One region of the Colwellia aquaemaris genome, then DNA from elsewhere that is predicted to be linked to it. Evidence: predicted binding sites of a transcription regulator. Region 1 holds the regulator's gene; each other region holds the start of a gene.
What was found. Region 1 encodes LexA, which represses DNA repair genes until DNA is damaged. Its sites were predicted from a motif close to TACTGTATNNNNATACAGTA; they were not measured.

Region 1 (7,249 bases):
TCGCTCCCTGCCATCCTTGGTATCGCGACATTAGTAAGTCCCCTACTGAAGTAACAGGACTTACTAAAACTGATTGTTTGGCTTTGTCAGGTTTTTTCCGAATGAGCTGCGAATTCGCGGGCCACGCTAGGCTCCATTAAAAGAAAGGCTATCTTAACGGATAACCTTTTTTACTTTTCGTAGAATAAAATATCTATAGAGTCTTCAATACTGCATTGAATAGCTATCGGTTTAGTAAGCTAGCAACTAGACCTACGAAGCTGGTATCAAATAATATTCATTTCTGGTCCACCTCTAGATATTTGGTCAACTTTTTCTCAATTGTAACTGCATGTTTAATTTGCAATTTATTGCTTTATTTTTTTTAAACTGACTTTATGATTATGTATGAATTTTAATCAAACGAATTATCAAGGATTGATATGTCTATTAATTTTTTATTTATCTGCCTTTTGCTGTCTATGTGCTTAGGAGCATGTAGCGGCTCTAGTGAAAAAAGTGCTCCCGTTGAAGTAAATCGAGCTCCGGTGATCGTAGCGAATACATCGCAAATCGTTTCTAGTGGCGAAATTGTAACTTTTGAGGTGAATGTTTCTGACCCAGATGGTGATGCAGTAGAGATAAGCTGGCAAAGTGACAATGAAAATGTGCGCTTTTTAACTAAAGAAGGCTCATCAGTAGATGTTGCTTTTCCTACCTCTAGTGTTGAACAAGTTATCGTTATATCTGTTACTGCAAAAGATAGCCAAGGTAATACAAGTCAAAAAGCCATCACTGTGACATTAGAAAGGAATGCGCAAACCAGTCAATCGCCGGTGATTTCTATGGCAACATCACAGCAAGTACGAGGTGGTGAAAGCATTGTTATTGTTGCAAATGTTCAAGACCCACAAGGAGATAATATTGTTCTTGAGTGGGATTCTGATGATATTGAAATAGCTTTTTCAGATAAAAGTGTGCTATCTCCAACCATTACTGTACCTGACGTTGCCAGTACAAGAGTTGTGTTATTAAGTTTATCCGCAACGGATAGTGATAATAATCGTAGTGAGAAAACGCTAGAGCTGACAATTACACCTGCGGATGATAATGAGGAAGCGTTTGTATATATTGAGCTGTTAGAACAGTTTGACACGTTATCGGGTGATACTACTGTGCTCAATGCGCGCTTAACGAGTAATGTAGCGTTAGACTCTATAGAATGGGATTTAACATCCTTAATGGTTTCAGATGCTATGACCGAAATTATTACAACGAATAATATTACAACGATGTCTGCTACGTTTACGGCGCCAATAGTTACTGAGTTAACTAAGTTTCCAATTAGTGTTGTCGCTATTACTGAGAATAATATTCAATTTACCAGCAAATGTCAGGTATATGTTTCAGCTGAAAGTTCACAAAATTTGGAAGTGTCGCTACCGAATAATATGGAAATAACCGAAGATAGCACTATATCGATTACTCCTACTATTGAAAGTTCACATAGTATTGATTCATATCAGTGGCAATGGACGTCTGATCAAGAATTGCACTTACTTACACCAAATAATAAAACTTTAAGCATCTCGGCACCTAGAGTCGAATCTGATATGAGTGGGCAATTGTCACTTACAGTCACGATGGGGCAGCTTAGCAAAACTGTCAGCGCTGAATTAAAAATTAAAAATGATATAACATTGAGTGAAATGAATTACACCATTTCACGACTTGTTGCAGTGAAAGGGCAAGCCATTAACTTTAATGTGATAACCGAAGATTATGAACAGATTAAAGAGTGGTATTGGGGTACCTCGGGTGTTCAAGGTGTTAAAGTTAGTGATTCGAAGCAGCACTTTGAAGTTATCGCTCCAGGAGTAAGTGGCCAGCAAACACTGAGCATCATTTACCGTGCTAAATTAGTCGACAATTCTGAAGTCCTTAAAACGGCTAATGTAACAATACTCTCTGAAGCTATCGCTAGAACATCTTTATCTTTAGATACTTCGGCAGAGATTGTTGTGCATGAGGGCGTTGAAACCCAAGTAAACTTAACCTTTACTGATGATCACGGTCTTGTAGATGCAATGTCTCTTGATACCACTAATACCAGCAATACTTTCGACGTAGCTGAGGTGATACGTACTGATGAAGGCATTCAGTTGAAGTTGCAAGTAGATAACTTTATCTTTGATTTTGAACATACTGATTACTTGTTCTTAAACGTTAACTATGGAGATTATCAATTACCATTTTTTATTAAAGTGAAAATGAAAGTTGATTAAAGTGTAATTACATTACAATAAATCATAACTTGCGTTTATTTACAGCCTGTATACAATGACAGTGATACTGTTTAAAAATACAGGCTGCCTAATCGTTGCTTAAGGAAAAAATATGCGCCCTTTAACACCCAGACAACAACAGATATTTGATCTGATCCGAGAAAAAATTTCTGAAACCGGCATGCCACCAACACGTGCGGAAATTGCTGAATTTTTTGGCTTTAAGTCGGCTAATGCCGCAGAAGAGCACTTAAAGGCACTTGCTAAAAAGGGCTATATAGAAATGTTGCCAGGCACTTCGCGCGGTATTCGTTTAGCAGAAGAGTTTGCTGAAGAAGAAGGTTTACCTTTGATTGGCCGAGTTGCTGCTGGTGAACCAATTCTTGCGCAAGAACATGTTGAAGAGCATTACAAAATTGATGGTAGTTTATTTCACCCAGCAGCCGATTATTTACTACGCGTAAATGGCGAAAGTATGAAAGACATTGGTATTTTGGATGGCGATTTGTTGGCGGTACATCAAACTACCGATGTAAAAAATGGTCAAGTGATTGTTGCACGGGTCGAAGAAGACGTAACAGTTAAACGCTTTAAACGCGAAGGTAACCTTGTTTATTTGCATGCTGAAAATGAAGATTTTTCACCAATAGAAGTTGATTTAACCTCGCAACATTTTAATGTTGAAGGTATTGCGGTTGGTGTTATTCGCGCTGCTGACTGGATGTAAATTCTATTTTTATTTCCTACTATCAAGGTTAACTTTTGTTTTATTATTGTGCAGGTTTCTAAAGGTGCTTACATTTTAAACCTGCACTTTCCCTTCTTTAAGTTTGTTTCCTTTCTTTAAGGTTTGTTTTTTAAGAATAATTATCATTCTTACTCCTGAAACGCTCATGTAGATTGTTTTTTATACGATTTTGGTGAGGAGCTTTTATTAAATTTTCGGTATGATGATCACATGCTGAATAAAAATTAAACATACCTCTGAAGCCTTTAAAAATGCACGAAAATCCCGATTTAGGGTTATTACTCTATTGTATTTATTAGGTTTTATTATTTATGCTTTTTAAATTTTAAATTGACCCAGATCAAGTTTTAAGTAATTCTAGTCTAGAAAACGTACAAATATAACAATAGGGCGCAATTGATGGTTGTTCAAAATTGCACCGCTTAAATAATAATAAATGTATGAGCAAAATCACTGGTTTATCACAATAAATTAAAGATTAACTGCTGTTTTTGCCTTAAAGGGTGAAGGAGATGTCGAGTGAAAAGACGTAACCTAGGTTTGCTGTTGCTAGGGGGCTTGTTATCTAGTTCAGTTTGGGCAGATATGCCGCTGAATTTGACCAAAGGTGTTACGGACGTTAGTAGAGACGTATATGATTTACATATGTTGGTGCTCTACATCTGTACGGCTATTGGTGTTGTGGTATTTGGTGCCATGTTTTGGTCTATGGTATTCCACCGTAAATCAAAAGGGGTTAAACCAGCAACCTTCCATGAAAGCACAAAAATTGAAATTCTCTGGACGGCAATACCTGTCGTTATTCTAATCGCCATGGCAGTGCCTGCAACGTACACGCTCATCGAAATGGAAAATAATGATGACGCCGATTTAACCGTGCAAATTACTGGTTCACAGTGGAAGTGGCATTATAAATATTTTGATCAAGATATTGAGTTTTATTCAGTACTTTCGACTCCTAGAGAGCAATACGAAAACCTTGACGGCAGCTCTGCTGAAAAAGGTGAAAATTACTTACTCGAAGTTGACCGACCTTTAGTTATCCCAACCAATAAAAAAGTTCGGTTTGTGATCACCTCAGATGATGTTATTCATGCATGGTGGGTGCCGGCATTTGCTGTTAAGCAAGATGCAAACCCTGGCTTTATTAATGAAGCATGGACCAAAGTTGACAATCCGGGCACGTATCGTGGCCAATGTGCGGAGCTATGTGGTAAAGACCACGGCTTTATGCCAATTGTTGTTGAAGTTAAATCTGAAGCAGATTATGCACTTTGGATTGAAGAGCAAAAACAATTGAAAGCGAACGCGGCAGCTGCTGAAGCTGCGTCTTTAAATGCCTCAGTTTCTATGGATGAATTAATGCAGTTAGGTGAAACAACCTACACTGCTTATTGTGCCGCTTGTCACCAAGTCAGCGGTCAAGGTTTACCACCTGCATTTCCAGCGCTTAAAGGCAGTGCTATAGCAACAACAGGGCCAGTAAGTGAACATATTGATATTGTTTATAACGGTAAAGCGGGCACTGGTATGCAAGGTTATGGCAAGCAATTGAGCTTAAAAGAAATTGCTGCTGTTGTAACTTATGAACGTAATGCCTGGGGTAACAATACCGGCGATGCTGTGCAAGCAGCTGATGTTAAAGCCGCCGTGGGTGGTGCAATTGAAAGTGCTACTGATACGGTAAAAGAGGCCGTTGCAGAAATAAAAGAAGAAGTTGCGAAGGTTATTCCAGAAGAAGATTTATCTAAAGTTTACAGCCAAGATGAATTGATGAGCATGGGTGAAAAAGTTTATATGAGCGCCTGTGTTGCTTGTCATCAAGCCAATGGTGAAGGTATGGCTCCAGTATTCCCAGGGCTAAAAGATAGTGCCATTGTCAAAGGTGATGTTGCTACACATATTGATATGGTCGTAAACGGCAGCAAGAAAAATCCATCGATGGCAGCTTTTGGCGGCCAATTAACGAAAACGCAAATTGCCGCAGTAGTAACCTATGAGCGTAATGCTTGGGGAAATAATACCGGTGATTTAGTCCAGCCAGCAGATGTTGCTGCTAGCGCGAAGTAGGGAGGCGTTATAATGACTACAGATGTAATTAATGATCAGTCAGAGCATGATTCACATGGCGATGAACATCATGATCATAAAATGACTGGCCTGAAGCGCTGGTTATATACCACCAACCATAAAGATATTGGTTCATTGTATTTATGGTTCTCATTTATCATGTTTTTAACCGGTGGAGCAATGGCACTTGTCATTCGTGCTGAGCTTTTTCAACCAGGGTTACAGATAGTTGAGCCTGATTTCTTTAACCAAATGACCACAGTACATGGCCTTATTATGGTGTTTGGCGCCATAATGCCAGCCTTTACCGGCCTTGCTAACTGGATGCTACCTATGATGGTAGGTGCTCCAGATATGGCACTGCCAAGACTGAACAACTGGAGTTTTTGGATTTTACCATTTGCTTTTAGTATTTTATTGGCGTCTTTCTTTATGGAAAGTGGTGCTCCTAACTTTGGTTGGACCTTCTACGCGCCATTATCGACAACCTATAGTAATGGTAGTACGGCGTTCTTTGTTTTTGCCGTTCATATCATGGGGATTTCCTCAATTATGGGCGCGATTAACATTGTGGTAACTATCATGAATATGCGTGCTCCTGGCATGACATATATGAAAATGCCATTGTTTGTTTGGACCTTTTTTATTACCGCCTACTTACTTATTGCGGTTATGCCCGTGCTCGCCGGAACTGTCACTATGGTATTAACGGATACCTATTTTGGCACAAGTTTCTTTGATGCTGCCGGTGGTGGTGACCCTGTAATGTTCCAGCATATTTTCTGGTTCTTCGGTCACCCTGAAGTCTATATCATGATTTTGCCAGCATTCGGTATTGTATCTACAACTATTCCTGCGTTCTCTCGTAAGAAGCTGTTTGGTTATAGTTCTATGGTATATGCAACCGCGTCAATTGCATTCTTGTCGTTTATCGTTTGGGCGCACCATATGTTTACTACAGGTATGCCATTGTTTGGTGAGCTGTTTTTTATGTATTGTACTATGTTGATTGCAGTACCTACAGGCGTGAAGGTATTCAACTGGGCAGCCACTATGTGGCGTGGCGCGATTAGTTTTGAAACACCAATGCTGTTTTCAATTGCCTTCGTCATTCTGTTTACCATTGGTGGCTTCTCTGGCTTGATGCTGGCAATGACGCCGGTTGATTTCCAATACCATGACACATATTTCGTTGTTGCTCATTTCCATTATGTACTGGTAACAGGTGCCTTGTTTTCTATTTTTGCAGGTGCTTATTACTGGCTACCAAAATGGACTGGCTACATGTACAACGATACGTTAAGTAAATGGCATTTTTGGTGTTCGTTAGTTTCAGTAAACTTACTATTTTTCCCAATGCACTTTTTAGGATTAGCTGGCATGCCACGCCGTATTCCTGATTATGCGTTGCAGTTCGCTGATTTTAACAAATGGGTCAGTATTGGTGGCTTTGCCTTTGGACTTTCGCAATTAATTTTCTTGGTACTTGTTATTAAGTGTATTAAAGGTGGCGAAAAAGCTCCGGCGAAACCATGGGATGGTGCAGAAGGATTAGAGTGGACAGTGCCAAGCCCTGCGCCATATCACACTTTTGAAAAACCACCGAAAATTGATTAATTGGATTGAATATGACTAACAGCGGATCGCAAAAAATGCAGCCAGATCAAAAGCAGTCAAATGCTAAAGATGCATCGGTGCAAAAAACAGTAAAAAAGCTGATGCTAATTGTGTTTGGTATGTTTGGGTTTGGTTTTGCGATGGTGCCGTTATATGACGTGTTTTGTGATATTACAGGGTTAAATGGGAAAACTTCAAATGTGGCAGCTAGTTACAACGCTACCAGTATTGATACTGAACGTACGGTCACCGTGCAATTTTTGACTCGAACGGCCAAGGGCATTCCTTGGAAATTTGAACCAATGATTAACGAGGTGAAGGTACACCCTGGAGAGCGCAAGGTTGTTAAGTTTTACGCTAAGAATGAATCGGTAAGTGATATTGTTGGTCAAGCTGTACCTTCAGTATCACCAGGTAGAGCAGCTGTTTATTTTCAAAAAATAGAATGTTTTTGTTTTAATAATCAGCCATTAAAAGCAAGTGAAGATGTAGAGATGGGCTTGCAATTTTATGTTGACTCAGACTTACCTGATGATGTTTCTACCATAAC
Region 2 (7,249 bases), on a different contig from region 1:
ACAAAATAATTTTTCGTTTATTTTGCCCGCTTAAAAATATTTGCTTTATCCGGCAAGTAATTCTTGCGCGTTAGCCAGACTATTCTCGGTAATTTTATCACCGGCGAGTAAACGGGCAATTTCTTGGACGCGACCATCGCTAGAAAGTTCCGTAACTGTTGTTTCGGTATGCTCGCCATCAGTTAGCTTAGCTACAAATAATTGTTGATGCCCTTTACTGGCCACTTGCGGTAAATGCGTAACACATATCACTTGGGTGTTTTTGGCTAACTGTTGCAATTTAGCGCCAACCATAGCTGCGGTTGGGCCACTAATACCAACGTCAACTTCGTCAAATATTAAGCTTGGGGTAATAACTTTGTCGGCCAATATTACTTGCATGGCTAAGCTAATACGAGACAATTCACCACCAGAGGCAACTTTATTCATGGCCTCTAGTGCTTGTCCTGGGTTTAAGCTGGCCAAGTAACTGACTTTATCATTGCCGTTAATTGATAAGCTAGCGTCTTGCTCTTGGCAAATATCGATAAAAAACTGCCCGTGTGGCATATTAAGTTCAGCCATACTTTTGGTGATCATTTTACTCAGCTTTACGGCTGATTTTTGTCTTGATTGTGATAAAGCCTGTGCGGCATCGTGATATTTTTGCTTGGTTGCTTCAATATCGTCATTAATTTGCTTTAAGCGAGTTTCGTCTGAGCTAAAAGTTTGCAGCTCTTGCAGTAGCTGCTGATGAAACAGGGCAAGTGCCTCAGGGGCAACTTGATGCTTTTTCGCTAACTGAACAGCCGTTGAGTAGCGCTCTTCAATTAACGTGTATGCTTGTGGGTCTAACTCTAGGCTTTCGTAATAATGTTTAATTTCTTGGCTGGCATCTTCTACTTGAATTAGTGACTCATTAAGTTGTTCAGCCAGCGCCTTTAATGTAGGGTCTAAGTTGCCTAAAGAAGCTATTTGCTCAGTACTTTGGCGTAAGCTGTCAACTACGTTGAATTGTTCGTTTTCAGATAATTGTTGAACGGCCATTAAGGTTTCATTAAGAATGTGCTGGCCATTACTTTGGCGCTTATAGTCGGTTTCTAAACTTTCAAATTCGTCAATTTGTAGTGAGAATTCATTTAATTCATTCACTTGATACTGTAATAGCTGTTGCTTAGCTTCGCGCTGTAATTTGCTTTCTTGTAGCTGTTTGGCTTCTTGGCTAAGCTCTCGCCATTGATGGTAATAATATTTAACATCGTCTAAAAGGTGCTGATGGCTAGCGTAGGCGTCAAGCATGTTACGTTGTTCACTGGCTTTTACAATTAATTGGTGGTCGTGCTGGCCATGAATATTAATGAGTAATTGACCAACTTCTTTTAATTGCGCCAAAGGCACTTGGCTACCATTAATATAAGCTTTAGAGCGGCCTTCAGCCGAAATTACACGGCGAAGAATACATTCATTATCAAGCAACATGTCATGCTTTTTTAACCATTTTTGTGCTTTTTTATTGTTGCTGGTATCAAAGGTTGCAGCTAATTCAGCTTTTTTGCAATTAGGGCGAACAACATTGGTTATGGCTCGGTCACCTAAACAAAGGCCAAGGGCATCAATGGCAATGGATTTACCTGCACCAGTTTCGCCTGTGATGGTGGTCATGCCTTGTTGCCAGTCAATATCGAGTGAGCGCACAATGGCAAAGTTTTGAATGTTAAGTTGCAGTAACATAGTCGCCTCATTTTACTTTATGGTTTGCCAGTGTATTTATGGCAAAGCTAAAATGTCGTATTAATAACCAAAAAACCAGATACTGTTAATTTATACAGTATCTGGTTTTTTTTCAAGCTATGTTTGCAATTTTATTTGTAAAGCTTAATTTTAAAGGGCTACAGTTAAAGTTAATTAATAAAGCTTATTACCCCAGCTTAGTTTGCTGCGCAGTACATTAAAATAGTCATGATCAAGCGGGTGAATTAATCGTAAGGTAAATTCGCTTTTTTTAATGATAACTTCATCACCGGGCATAACGGCTAAAATAACGTGGCCGTCGCAACTAACTTGCAAGTTTTCGTAGTTTTCGTTGGCCAGTTTTAATTTTATTTCACTGTTGCCGTCAACCACAATGGGTCTACTGGTTAAGGTATGTGGAAACATGGGCACCAACGACAGCGCATTTAAATTAGGCGTTAATATTGGGCCACCAGCTGACATGGAATAAGCCGTCGAGCCAGTTGGTGTGGATACAATTAAGCCGTCTGAACGCTGGCTAAACATAAAGCTGCCATCAATATAAACTTCGAACTCGATCATGTTGGCAACTTTACCCGCATGAAGTACCGCTTCGTTTACCGCGCTGTTTGAACTTTTTAACTTACCGTGGCGGTAAACTTCTGCTTCAATAATAAAGCGTTGTTCGCTTCGTGATTTGCCTTTTAAAATGGCTTCAAGTGGCGTAATTAAATCGTCTGGCGATAAGTCAGTTAAAAAACCTAAATTGCCACGGTTTACGCCAAGTACACCAATGTTGTAGCATGATAAAACTCGTGCTGCGCCAAGCATGTAACCGTCACCACCAACCACAATAGCTAGGTCGGCCTGCTCACCAATTTCGGTTAGCGAGGCAATTGCAAGGTTTTCAATATTTATTGAAGGTGCTACTGAGCTTTCAACTACGACATGGTAGTCATTTTCTGATAAATATTGATGTAAGGTTTCGATGGTTGAACTGGCACCGTCGTGATGAGGTTTACCAATTAAGCCCACCGTTTTATATATTTGACTCATTGCTGCGATAAAACCGTAATAAAATAGGCGACTAACGGCAGTTTCGCGCTATTTGCTCCCGTTGTAAAGTTGACTTTTTACTAAATGATTTACTTTTGTGCTTGAATCATAAAAACAAGCCCCCATAATTAGCGGTATTGTGTTTTACCAAATTTGAAAATTAAAGATACTTTGGAGTTTTTCATGGCCAACGAGTCAACAGAAAATAAAAGTGCTGAAGAAATTGCAGCAGACGAACTAGCAGCAGAGATTATTGACCAAGCAGAAGAGCAAGTTGAAGTTCAGCTTGATGCCGCTGCTGAAAACATCAGTGAAGAGCAAGAGAAAATTAATGAGCTGGAACTCGCTTTAGCTGCAGCCAAAGCAACAGTAGCAGATCAAAAAGATTCTGTAATTCGTGCGAAAGCTGAGGTTGACAATGTGCGTCGTCGTGCTGCACAAGATGTTGAAAAAGCCCGTAAGTTTGCTTTGGAAAAATTTGCTGGTGAAATGTTAACAACCGTTGATAACCTTGAACGTGCTTTACAAAACATTGATAAAGAAGATGAAAACAACAAAGGTATTGTTGAAGGCATTGAATTAACATACCAAGGCTTATTGGCTTCATTAGAGAAGTTTGCAATTAAAGCGGTAGACCCACAAGACCAGCCGTTTAACCCTGAATTGCACCAAGCAATGTCGATGCAAGAAGTTGAAGGTGTTGCGCCGAATACCGTTATTGCCGTTATGCAAAAAGGTTACGAATTAAATGGTCGTTTAATTCGTCCTGCTATGGTGATGGTGTCAAAAGCTAAGCCAAGTGTAGATACATCAGCTTAAATTTAGCTTTTATTGTACAAAAACCAGACAAGTGTCTGGTTTTTTTATGCCTTTTATTTGCGCTTGATGAAAATAGTTAAAACGTTATAAAGAGTGGTAGAAATAAAATTTAACATTTTTTGATTTTTTTCGAGAAAAATAGTTGAAAAGAGTTTTTCCTGCCCCCACTAACTGTTCATCGATAGATTTAATCTTTATTTTTAACATATAAGTATTCGGAGATCCTCAAGATGGGCAAAATTATTGGTATTGACCTAGGGACAACAAACTCTTGTGTTGCTGTACTAGACGGCGACAATGTTCGTGTAATTGAAAACGCAGAAGGCGATCGTACAACTCCTTCAATTATCGCTTACACCGAAGAAGGTGAAACTTTAGTTGGTCAACCAGCTAAGCGCCAATCAGTAACTAACCCTAAAAACACTTTATTTGCTATTAAACGTTTAATTGGTCGTCGCTTCGAAGATAAAGAAGTACAACGCGATATTAAAATAATGCCATTTGGTATTACAAAAGCAGATAACGGTGATGCTTGGGTTACAGCACGTGATAAAAACGTTGCTCCACCACAAGTTTCAGCTGAAGTTCTTGCGAAAATGAAGAAAACAGCAGAAGACTTTTTAGGTGAAAGTGTTTCTGAAGCCGTAATTACGGTTCCTGCATACTTCAACGATTCACAACGTCAAGCTACTAAAGATGCTGGTCGTATTGCCGGTCTTGATGTTAAGCGTATTATCAACGAGCCAACTGCTGCTGCACTTGCTTACGGCATGGACAAGCAACAAGGCGACAAAGTTGTTGCTGTATACGATTTAGGTGGTGGTACATTTGATATCTCTATCATCGAAATTGATGAAGTTGAAGGCGAGCACACATTTGAAGTACTAGCAACAAACGGTGACACGCACTTAGGTGGTGAAGATTTCGATAACCGTTTAATTAACTACCTAGTAGACGAATTCAAGAAAGACCAAGGCATGGATTTAACAACGGATCCATTAGCGATGCAACGTTTGAAAGAAGCTGCTGAGAAAGCGAAATGTGAACTTTCTTCTGCACAACAAACTGATGTTAACTTACCTTACATCACGGCTGATGCATCTGGTCCTAAGCACATGAACATCAAAGTGACGCGTGCTAAGTTAGAGTCTTTAGTTGAAGATATGGTTAAAGCAACATTAGAGCCGTTAAAAACTGCTCTTAAAGATGCTGACCTTTCTGTAAGCGACGTAAACGATGTAATCTTGGTTGGTGGTCAAACACGTATGCCAATGGTTCAAAAAGCGGTAACTGATTTCTTCGGCAAAGAGCCACGTAAAGATGTTAACCCTGATGAAGCTGTAGCTTCTGGTGCAGCAGTACAAGCTGGTGTACTTTCTGGTGATGTTACTGACGTTCTTTTATTAGACGTTACACCATTATCACTAGGTATTGAGACGATGGGCGGCGTGATGACGAAAGTTATCGATAAAAACACCACTATCCCAACTAAGCAATCTCAAACGTTCTCAACGGCTGATGATAACCAAGCTGCGGTAACGGTTCATGTTGTACAAGGTGAGCGTAAGCAAGCTTCTGCGAACAAGTCTTTAGGTCAATTTAACCTTGAAGGTATCGACCCAGCTCCACGTGGTACGCCACAAATCGAAGTAACTTTCGATATTGATGCTGATGGTATCTTGCACGTAACAGCTAAAGATAAGAACACAGGTAAAGAGCAAAAAATTACCATTAAAGCCTCTTCTGGTTTATCAGATGAAGAAGTAGAACAAATGGTACGTGATGCTGAAGCAAATGCTGATGAAGATGTGAAGTTTGAAGAACTAGTTCAAGCACGTAACCAAGCTGATGGCATGGTTCACGCAACTCGCAAGCAAATTGAGGAAGCGGGCGATGATTTACCAAGCGAAGACAAAGAAAAAATTGAAGCAGCATTAACTGAACTTGAAGAAGCAGTTAAAGGCGATGATAAAGAAGCGATTGATGCAAAATCACAAGCTGTTATCGAAGCATCTGCTAAGTTAATGGAAATTGCTCAAGCGAAAGCTCAAGCACAAGGTGGCGCGCCAGAAGGTGCTGCACCAGAAGCTGACAATGCATCAGGTCCTGCAGGTGATGATGTTGTAGACGCTGAGTTTGAAGAAGTTAAAGACGACAAGTAGTCGTTGCGGTTAGTTCGCTCGATTTCTTCGGCGAAGGTGTTCACGTAGTCAACTACGCTCCGCGCCTTCTTCTTGAACTAGAACGAACTATCTCTCAATTTAACTTTTTATAGAGCGTCGATAATTATCGGCGCTTTGCTTTATCAAGTGATAGCGTAAAGCGGAATTAAAAATTAGTCATAAATTGATATTAATTTGCTTAGATTCTTTGCCATTAGCAACGGTAAAAATATGGCATAAGAAGTTAAACAAATTAGTATCCAAACATTGAAGTAAAGAAATTAAACCTATGTCAAAACGCGATTATTATGAAACTCTTGGTGTATCGAAAGATGCAGGTGAACGAGAAATAAAGAAAGCTTACAAACGTTTAGCAATGAAGTATCACCCAGATAGAACTCAAGGTGATAAAGCGAAAGAAGAAACGTTTAAAGAAATTAAAGAAGCTTATGAAATCTTAAATGATGATCAAAAACGTGCTGCTTACGACCAATACGGTCATGCTGCTTTTGAGCAAGGCGGACACGGTGGCGGCGGTTTTGGCGGTGGCCAAGATTTTGGTGATGCTTTTGGTGATATTTTTGGTGATATTTTCGGTGGCGGTGGCCGTCGAGGTGGTGGCCAATCTCGTCAGCGTCGTGGTAGCGACTTACGTTACAATCTTGACTTAACCTTAGAAGATGCCGTCAAAGGTAAAACCTTAGAAATTAAAGTACCAACATATGTAAGCTGTGAACCGTGTGACGGCAGCGGTGCTAAGAAAGGTACAAGTGCGAAAACATGTTCTACGTGTCATGGTCATGGCCAAGTGCAAATGCGCCAAGGTTTATTTGCCGTGCAACAAACGTGTCCAACATGTTCAGGTAAAGGTAAAGTTATTTCTGACCCTTGTACTTCATGTCGCGGTCAAGGCCGTGTTGAAAAAACTAAAACCTTATCTGTTAAAATTCCACCAGGTGTTGATACCGGTGATAGAATTCGTTTATCTGGCGAAGGTGAAGCGGGTGAACATGGTGCACCAGCAGGCGACTTATACGTTCAAGCGAATGTGAAAGAGCATAAGATTTTTGTTCGTGATGAAAACAACTTGTACTGTGAAGTGCCAATTAGCTTTACGACGGCTGCGTTAGGCGGTGAAATTGAAGTGCCAACACTTGAAGGTAAGGTTAAGTTAAAAATACCTAAAGAAACGCAAACAGGGAAAATGTTCCGTTTACGTGGCAAAGGTGTTAAATCGGTACGTAGCCACTCAACAGGTGACTTAATGTGTAAAGTCGTGATTGAAACGCCAGTAAGCTTATCAGGCGACCAAGCTGACTTGTTACGCCAATTAGAAGAAAAAATGGGCAAAAGTAACAGTAAACATAGCCCGAAAGAAACAGGCTTCTTTGATGGCGTGAAAAAGTTTTTTGATGACCTTAAAAACTAAGGCACATGCGTAAAAAGTTCTATATAAAAATCCCGCTTATGGCGGGATTTTTATTTTGAAGTTTTGATTGTTA
Region 3 (7,249 bases), on a different contig from region 1:
TTAAAGTTATCTCCTGTTTTGTATTCAGAGCAAGTAATGCTGATTTCGGGTAATGGTAAGTCTACAACATTAACACCTGAAAAAATGAATCAAGGGGTGACAGGTTTTTTAACAAGATTAAAAGCCAAAGGAGTTAGTAAAGTTGCTTGGGAAAATGTTGAAGTTAAGTTATTAGCAGATAACATTGCTATAGCAAGTAATGTTGCCGTGCGTTTTTTAGCAAATGGCGATGTTTATGATCGCGCTGGTGCGACATATTTTTTAAATAAGGCAGCAACCGGATGGGAAATATCTGCGTTTGCACTCCATGCACCTGAAAAAAGTCTGAATTTTTTATCTGAGAGTTAACCTTATTTGAAAAGCTAATTGCTAAAACTGTTAGACAGCCTTTCCGCTAATTAGCTTTTCTTTTATTCGCAGTGAATTAGTTAAAAATGTCATTAATAGTTTTATACGTGGCACGTTGCGTAAATCGGGATGAGTAAGCACCCAAATATCTTGATGAGGAAATACCATGTTTTTATCTATGCGGCGTAAGCCCTTTATTGAATCAGCGATGTAACACGCCCCCATTGTCATACCTTGTCCTTGTGCAGCAGCATAATGTCTCAGTACTAAATCTTCTATTCGCATGGCTATGCTGGCATTTGGGTAAGGAGAGTTTTCAATCCAAGCCGGTCTGGCACCAATATTCGTCAACCATTGATACTCTGTTTCATGCCTTGCTGAAAGATATTGTGCACTGGCGTAATAGCTTAAGGCGATGGGGAATAATCTATGGCCAACTAAATGCTCAGATGGTTGATTGGATACCCGAATAACCACGTCTGCCTCAGATCTATCCAAATTAGCCAATTGATATGAAGTTTGCATATTCAAAATAATTTCAGGGTATTGCTGCTGAAAGTTGTGCAGTTCTTCTAAAAGAAGGTATTGACCAATAGCCGGTGGTATAGAAAGGTTGATTTCGCCTGCTAGTTCCAGTTGATGAGTTTTCTTTAAACGGTTATCACTTAGGGTAAGTTGCTCAATTTTTTCGGCAGAAGTTAGCAGCGTTTTACCCGATGCAGTTAGCGCATAACCTTTTGGTGTTAAATCAAAAATATCAGCACCATATTTTTGGTTAAGATTAGCTAGGCGTCGTGAAACTGTACTATGATTCAAGGCCAATTGCTGCGCGGCGTTTCTCAGTGTTTTACCCCGATAAACAGCGAGTATTAAGCGATAATCGTCCCAATTTTCCATTTAAATACCTAAGCCAACGAATACAGTTAACATCATCATACGGGATAACTTTGTTGGAATGAAAAACTATTTAATTGCTAAATGTTACCAAAAACAGTTTGTTATCAGTTTACTAGTTTAGTTAAGCATTGAGTTGTTAATTTATTTACAAAGTTAAAGGCGATAATCTTTATTCAATAATACGTTTAAAAGGCGGCAGTGAATTTAATAGGTCTTTACCGTAGCGTTTACTGACAACACGCTTGTCCATTAAGGTTATAATGCCGTAATCTTTTTCGTTTCTAAGCAAGCGGCCTGTGGCTTGAATTAGCTTTTTTGAAGTTTCAGGCACTGAAATTGACATAAACGGATTGCCGCCTTTTGCCGTTATATATTCAGCCTGTGCTTCCTCAACAGGGGAAGACGGCACGGAAAAAGGCAATTTGGTAATTATAACATTGGTTAAATAGTTGCCAGGTAAATCTAACCCCTCTGAAAAGCTTTGCGTACCAAATATAATGCTGACTTTTTCTTTATCGCATAGTGCTTTATGTGTTTCGATAATTTTTTGTCGTGATTGTTCGCCTTGCACTAAAATACTAAGTTTATTTTTTTCACGCAGGGCAGTAACCACTTTATCCATTTGCCAATAGGATGAAAATAATACTAATGTTGCTTTTCCACGCTTAATTAACGCTGGTAGCTTTTCAATAAGTTCATCAGTAAAGCCATCGGCACTGGGTTCATATTGCATTTTTGCTATCATTAATTGCGCATTATTTTGATAATCAAATGGTGAATCAACTTTTTGATACTGGCTGCCATCGTTAGTTTGCAAACCGGCTTGTCGACGAAAGTGATCAAAAGAGTTTAGTGCCAAAATTGTTGCCGAGCATAGAACCGCACCTTCACATTTTGACCACAACATATCTTCTAATGTGAAGCCAACTTCAATTGGTGACGCACACAATAAATAGTCATTGCGTTTACTTTCAAGTTGCTCCATCCAACGCGCCATAGGTGCACCTTTTTCACTGTCGGTTTTTGCGTACATTTGCCAGAGTGCATTGAAATTTTCTAGCCGTTGGATCATAAAGCCGGATTCAGCCAATAATGGCTCAGCTAAATACATTTGTGTGTCGCCATCTTTAACCGATTCCATCAAAAGGTTATAAAGCTTATTCAAATGGCTAAGTGATTTTTTAGAACTTTCACTTAAATCTTCTGCCCAATTTTTTAAAGACTTTGGAATTATTCCGTTTTCATAACGAAATAATGGCGTTTGATTTTTGCCGTTTTTTGCTGCCGTATCGTTGAAATAAATACTGCGATTATTGTCGATAAAAGCTAACACTTTTTGCATGTCGGCTAGAATATCTCGACAATCATCGGCTAATTTTATCGATGGTGAAATAGCACTTTGCGATTTTACTAATTTTGCAATTTTGTCACCGGTTTCTTGTAACTTTGCAAGCCAGTCAAGGGCTCCCTTGATGGTAAGGCTGGCGCTAGAGTGGTCACGCGTAACCTTGGGAAGGTGGTGAGCTTCGTCAATAATGTAAAAAGTCTCTTCAGGTGAAGGTAAAATTCTGCCGCCGCCCAGTTCTAAATCAGCAAGTAGCAAACTATGGTTAACAACGAGAACATCAGCGGCTTCCATTGTTTCTCTCGCTTTATGAAATGGACAATGTGCATGCTCAGATAAGTGCTTTAAGCAGCTGTGTTTGTCAGCTTGAATTTGTTGCCAAATTACATGATTTACGGGATCAGGCCAAGAATCAATATCGCCAGACCAAGAGTTGTCTGACAGCGCTTTATGCATGTTATTTAGCATTCTAATATCATGCGCTTGTGGTTTTTCCGCGAAAGTAAAACCCACTTGAGGGTTATCATCATTGGTTACAGCTTGAGATAATTTTTGTCGGCAAACATAGCGCTGTCGGCCTTTGGCTAAGGTGAAATTAAAATCAAGGCCGCTGTGTTTTTTTAAAAACGGTAAATCTTTATCAACTAACTGCTCTTGTAGTGCAACGGTGGCAGTTGCAATGCATACCTTTTTGTTTCTACTAAGTGCTAATGGGATTGAACCTAAGGCATACGCTAGTGACTTCCCCGTACCTGTGCCGGCTTCAATAGTGATGATTTTGCGTTGCTTGTCATATTCGCCAGCTAATGTTTTGGCAATTTCGGCAATTAAGAAGGTTTGTTGTTTGCGTGGGTTAAAATTGTTTAGGTTTTCACCTATGCTTTTATAGGAAGTTCGAATAACTTGCTTAATTTTTTCGCTTAACATTGCGGCTGTGGTTTCCTAAAAAGAATAGATGATTTACACTGCTGTATATATTAACAGTTTATTTGGATTGGTTGCACTAATTAATCCACTTGGTATTCGTCACTAAATGCAAATTTCTCCGCAAAATTTAAATGAACAGTCAAATATAGTGAATTTACAACGTGGTTTTATATTAACGCGTTCAGTGCGTGATCTAGGTAATGCAATCGAAATTACCTTGTGGTTAAAAACCCCTAAAGGCCCAGTTGAGCTTATTATTAATAATGAACGTGCAGTATTTTTTATTGAACATCAGCATGTTGATTCAGTTCAGCGTATTCTTAAAAGCCAGCAATTTAATTCTACACACATTAAGCCAGTCGCTTTAAAAACGTTTAACCAAGTGAAGGTTAATGTTGTTTATTTTTCTACCTTAAGAGAGTTTTATCAAGCAAGAGAAATTTTGAAAAAACAAGGTATTAAGTGCTATGAGGATGATTTTCGTCCTGATGATCGCTTTTTAATGGAACGTTTTATAACAGCTGATCTAGTTTTCTCTGGTCGGCAAGTGCCAATAAAAAATATCCCATTCCAACAAGCGAGATCACAGACAAATTATCAACGCTTTGAACAAGTAAAATGCAAGCGCATAGATAAAGCACTGCAAACAGATATTCAGTTAACGACGGTTTCGTTAGATATAGAATGCTCAATGTCGGGAGAGCTTTATTCTATTGGTTTGTACAGTGAAATGTGTCAATGCGTATTTATGATAGCTAATAGTGAAGAGGCTCAGCGGGAGCAAGAACAAAACACAGATGCAGATATCGAAATCATCTGGCAAGTTGATGAGCAGGCATTATTACATAGTCTATTAGTGTGGTTTAGTGAATATGATCCTGACATCATTATTGGTTGGAATGTCATTAACTTTGATTTTAACTTATTGCAAAAGCGCTACGATCTTTATGAAATTAAATTTGCGATTGGACGAGATGGCAGAGCACCGCATTGGCGTAAAAATATAGCCAGTGAACAACAATTTATTGAAATAAACGGCCGAGTTATTTTAGATGGCATAGATTTATTAAAAACTGCCACTTACAGTTTCCCAAGCTTTTCACTTGATAATGTTGCTAATACCTTGTTAGGTATAGGTAAAAAAGTAAATGATGTTGATAACCGCGTACAAGAAATTACCGATAACTTTAACCACAATAAAACTGCACTAGCACTATATAATTTGGAAGATTGCCGTTTAGTATCATTGATATTTCGCCATACCCAATTATTAGAATTTGCTATGTTACGAGCACAGCTAACGGGCTTAGCCATTGATAGAGTTGGCGGCTCAGTTGCGGCCTTTACCAACTTGTATTTACCGAAATTACATCGTAGTGGTTATGTGGCGCCAAATATGGGCGATGGCGACCAAGGCTTTGAATCACCTGGCGGCTTTGTTATGGACTCTATTCCGGGTCTTTACAACAATGTTTTGGTACTAGATTTTAAAAGCCTGTACCCCAGCATTATCAGAAGTTTTAATATCGACCCTATGGGTTTAATAGAAGGTCTGAAATCGCCCGAAACAGCTATAGAAGGCTTTGACGGCGCGTATTTTTCACGAGAGCAACATTTTTTACCGAATATTATTACCGAACTATGGAAAGAACGTGATAAAGCAAAAATAGAAAAAAACGCTGCTTTGTCGCAAGCGATAAAAATTATTATGAATTCTTTCTACGGTATTTTGGGCTCAACAGGGTGTCGTTTCTTTGATCCTCGTTTATCGGGTTCAATTACCAAGCGCAGTCACAGCCTGTTAAAAACCACGAAAACTTGGATAGAAGCAAAAGGTTATCAAGTGATTTACGGCGATACCGACTCGATATTTGTTCATATTGGTGACGAGCAAACACCGGAGTCGAGTAAAATTTTAGGCAAAACACTACAGGACTATATAAACCAGAAGTGGCAAGCGGTGTTACTGGAACAATTTAATATAGTGAGCGAGCTTGAAATAGAGTTTGAAACCCATTTTAGTAAATTTTTAATGCCAACAGTACGTGGACAAGAAGTTGGTACAAAAAAGCGCTATGCCGGCTTAGTTTTGAAAAATAACGAGCAACAACTGATATTTAAAGGATTAGAGAGTGTTCGTACTGATTGGACTGAATTGGCAAAGCAGTTTCAACGAAAGCTATACCAAATGGTATTTAATGATCAACCTGTGGCGGAGTATATTAAACAAGTTGTTGCAGAAACTTTGTCTGGATTACATGATGAAAACTTAGTTTATCGTAAACGATTACGCCGTAAACTTGAGCTGTACGTAAAAAATGTTCCGCCTCATGTTCGTGCAGCAAGACTCGCTGACGAAATTAACAAAACGCAGGGCAAACCACTGAAGTATCAAAATAAAGGCTGGATAGAGTACGTAATAACTACCAGTGGGCCACAAGCGAAAGGGTGTCAGACCGCACCGTTAGATTATCAGTTTTATATTGATCGACAATTACAAGCGGTTGCCGATGCCATATTACCGTTTATTAATACCAATTTTGATGAAATTACCAACGCGCAAATGAACTTGTTTGATTGTTAGTGGTATAAGATCAATTAAAACTATGTCATGACAAAATAATTCGTGCTTCTTTACGCCATCCGATATATAAAAGAGCTATAGATGGCTAGATAGCTAAATTTGTGCAGTATTAACGTTGGGAATTCTTGGGCTGATGAAAAAAGAAACAAAAATTATTAATGCAGGTCGTAAAAGCAAATGGACGCGTGGTGTTGTAAATCCGCCTGTAGAACGCGCGTCAACCGTGGTATTTGATTCTGTTAAAGAAATGAAACATGCAACGGCGAATAAAACTAATCAGGTATTGTTTTATGGTCGTCGCGGTACGTCAACGTCATTTGCCTTTAGTGATGCGATGACAGAGTTAGAAGGCGGTGCAGGTTGTGCTGTTTACCCGTCAGGTACTGCCGCTATTACCAATGCGATTTTAGCTTTTGTGAAAACTGGTGATCATATTTTAATGGTTGATACCGCTTATGAACCAACAAGAGATTATTGCGATAAAATTTTAGCTAAGTTAGGTATAGAAACCAGTTATTATGATCCATTAGTGGGTCGTGATATTGAATCACTCATTAAGCCTAATACCCGAGTTGTTTTTCTTGAATCGCCTGGTTCAATCACTATGGAAGTGCAAGATGTGCCAGCGATTGCAGAAGTTGCGCACCGACATAATTGTGTTGTAATGCTAGATAACACTTGGTCAGCTGGGGTGAATTTTCAACCATTTGACTATGGTGTTGATGTTTCTATTCAAGCTGCAACAAAATATATTGTTGGTCATTCGGATGTAATGTTAGGCACAGCAACCGCAAATGAAGTCCATTGGCCACAACTTAGAGAAAGCAGCTACACCATGGGGCAATGCACTTCGCCAGATGATTTATACTTGGCTATGCGCGGTATTAGAACCTTGCCGGTAAGGTTACAACAACATCAAGCAAGTGCGTTAAAAATTGCGCAATGGCTGTCTAATCGTGAAGAAGTGGAAACAGTGCTTCATCCTGCTTTTGAGTCTTGCCCTGGGCATGAAGTATTTGAACGTGATTTTACTGGCTCTAATGGTTTATTTTCATTTGTATTAAATAGAGGTAATCAAGCAGCACTAACCGCGCTTTTAGATGGTATGAAACATTTTAAAATGGGCTATTCGTGGGGCGGGTTTGAAA

Region 2: a site for LexA is predicted at 1,791-1,810, ahead of recN (DNA repair protein RecN). Genes of this name have one in related genera too.
Region 3: a site for LexA is predicted at 3,557-3,576, ahead of dinG (ATP-dependent DNA helicase DinG). Genes of this name have one in related genera too.

What each region holds. Positions count from the first base shown of each region.
Region 1 covers NZ_BAAJLV010000009.1:95,446-102,694, reverse strand. Annotated here, with positions in the region: gene AC27HL_RS18115 (Ig-like domain-containing protein) at 423-2,264, shown strand; gene lexA (transcriptional repressor LexA) at 2,377-2,991, shown strand; gene coxB (cytochrome c oxidase subunit II) at 3,532-5,082, shown strand; gene ctaD (cytochrome c oxidase subunit I) at 5,095-6,699, shown strand; gene AC27HL_RS18095 (cytochrome c oxidase assembly protein) at 6,711-7,249, shown strand, end outside.
Region 2 covers NZ_BAAJLV010000001.1:1,136,451-1,143,699, forward strand. Annotated here, with positions in the region: gene recN (DNA repair protein RecN) at 46-1,710, opposite strand; gene nadK (NAD(+) kinase) at 1,885-2,766, opposite strand; gene grpE (nucleotide exchange factor GrpE) at 2,950-3,585, shown strand; gene dnaK (molecular chaperone DnaK) at 3,816-5,747, shown strand; gene dnaJ (molecular chaperone DnaJ) at 6,037-7,176, shown strand.
Region 3 covers NZ_BAAJLV010000005.1:121,323-128,571, forward strand. Annotated here, with positions in the region: gene AC27HL_RS14795 (DUF6841 family protein) at 1-348, shown strand, start outside; gene AC27HL_RS14800 (LysR family transcriptional regulator) at 379-1,245, opposite strand; gene dinG (ATP-dependent DNA helicase DinG) at 1,415-3,517, opposite strand; gene AC27HL_RS14810 (DNA polymerase II) at 3,624-6,101, shown strand; gene AC27HL_RS14815 (cystathionine beta-lyase) at 6,235-7,249, shown strand, end outside.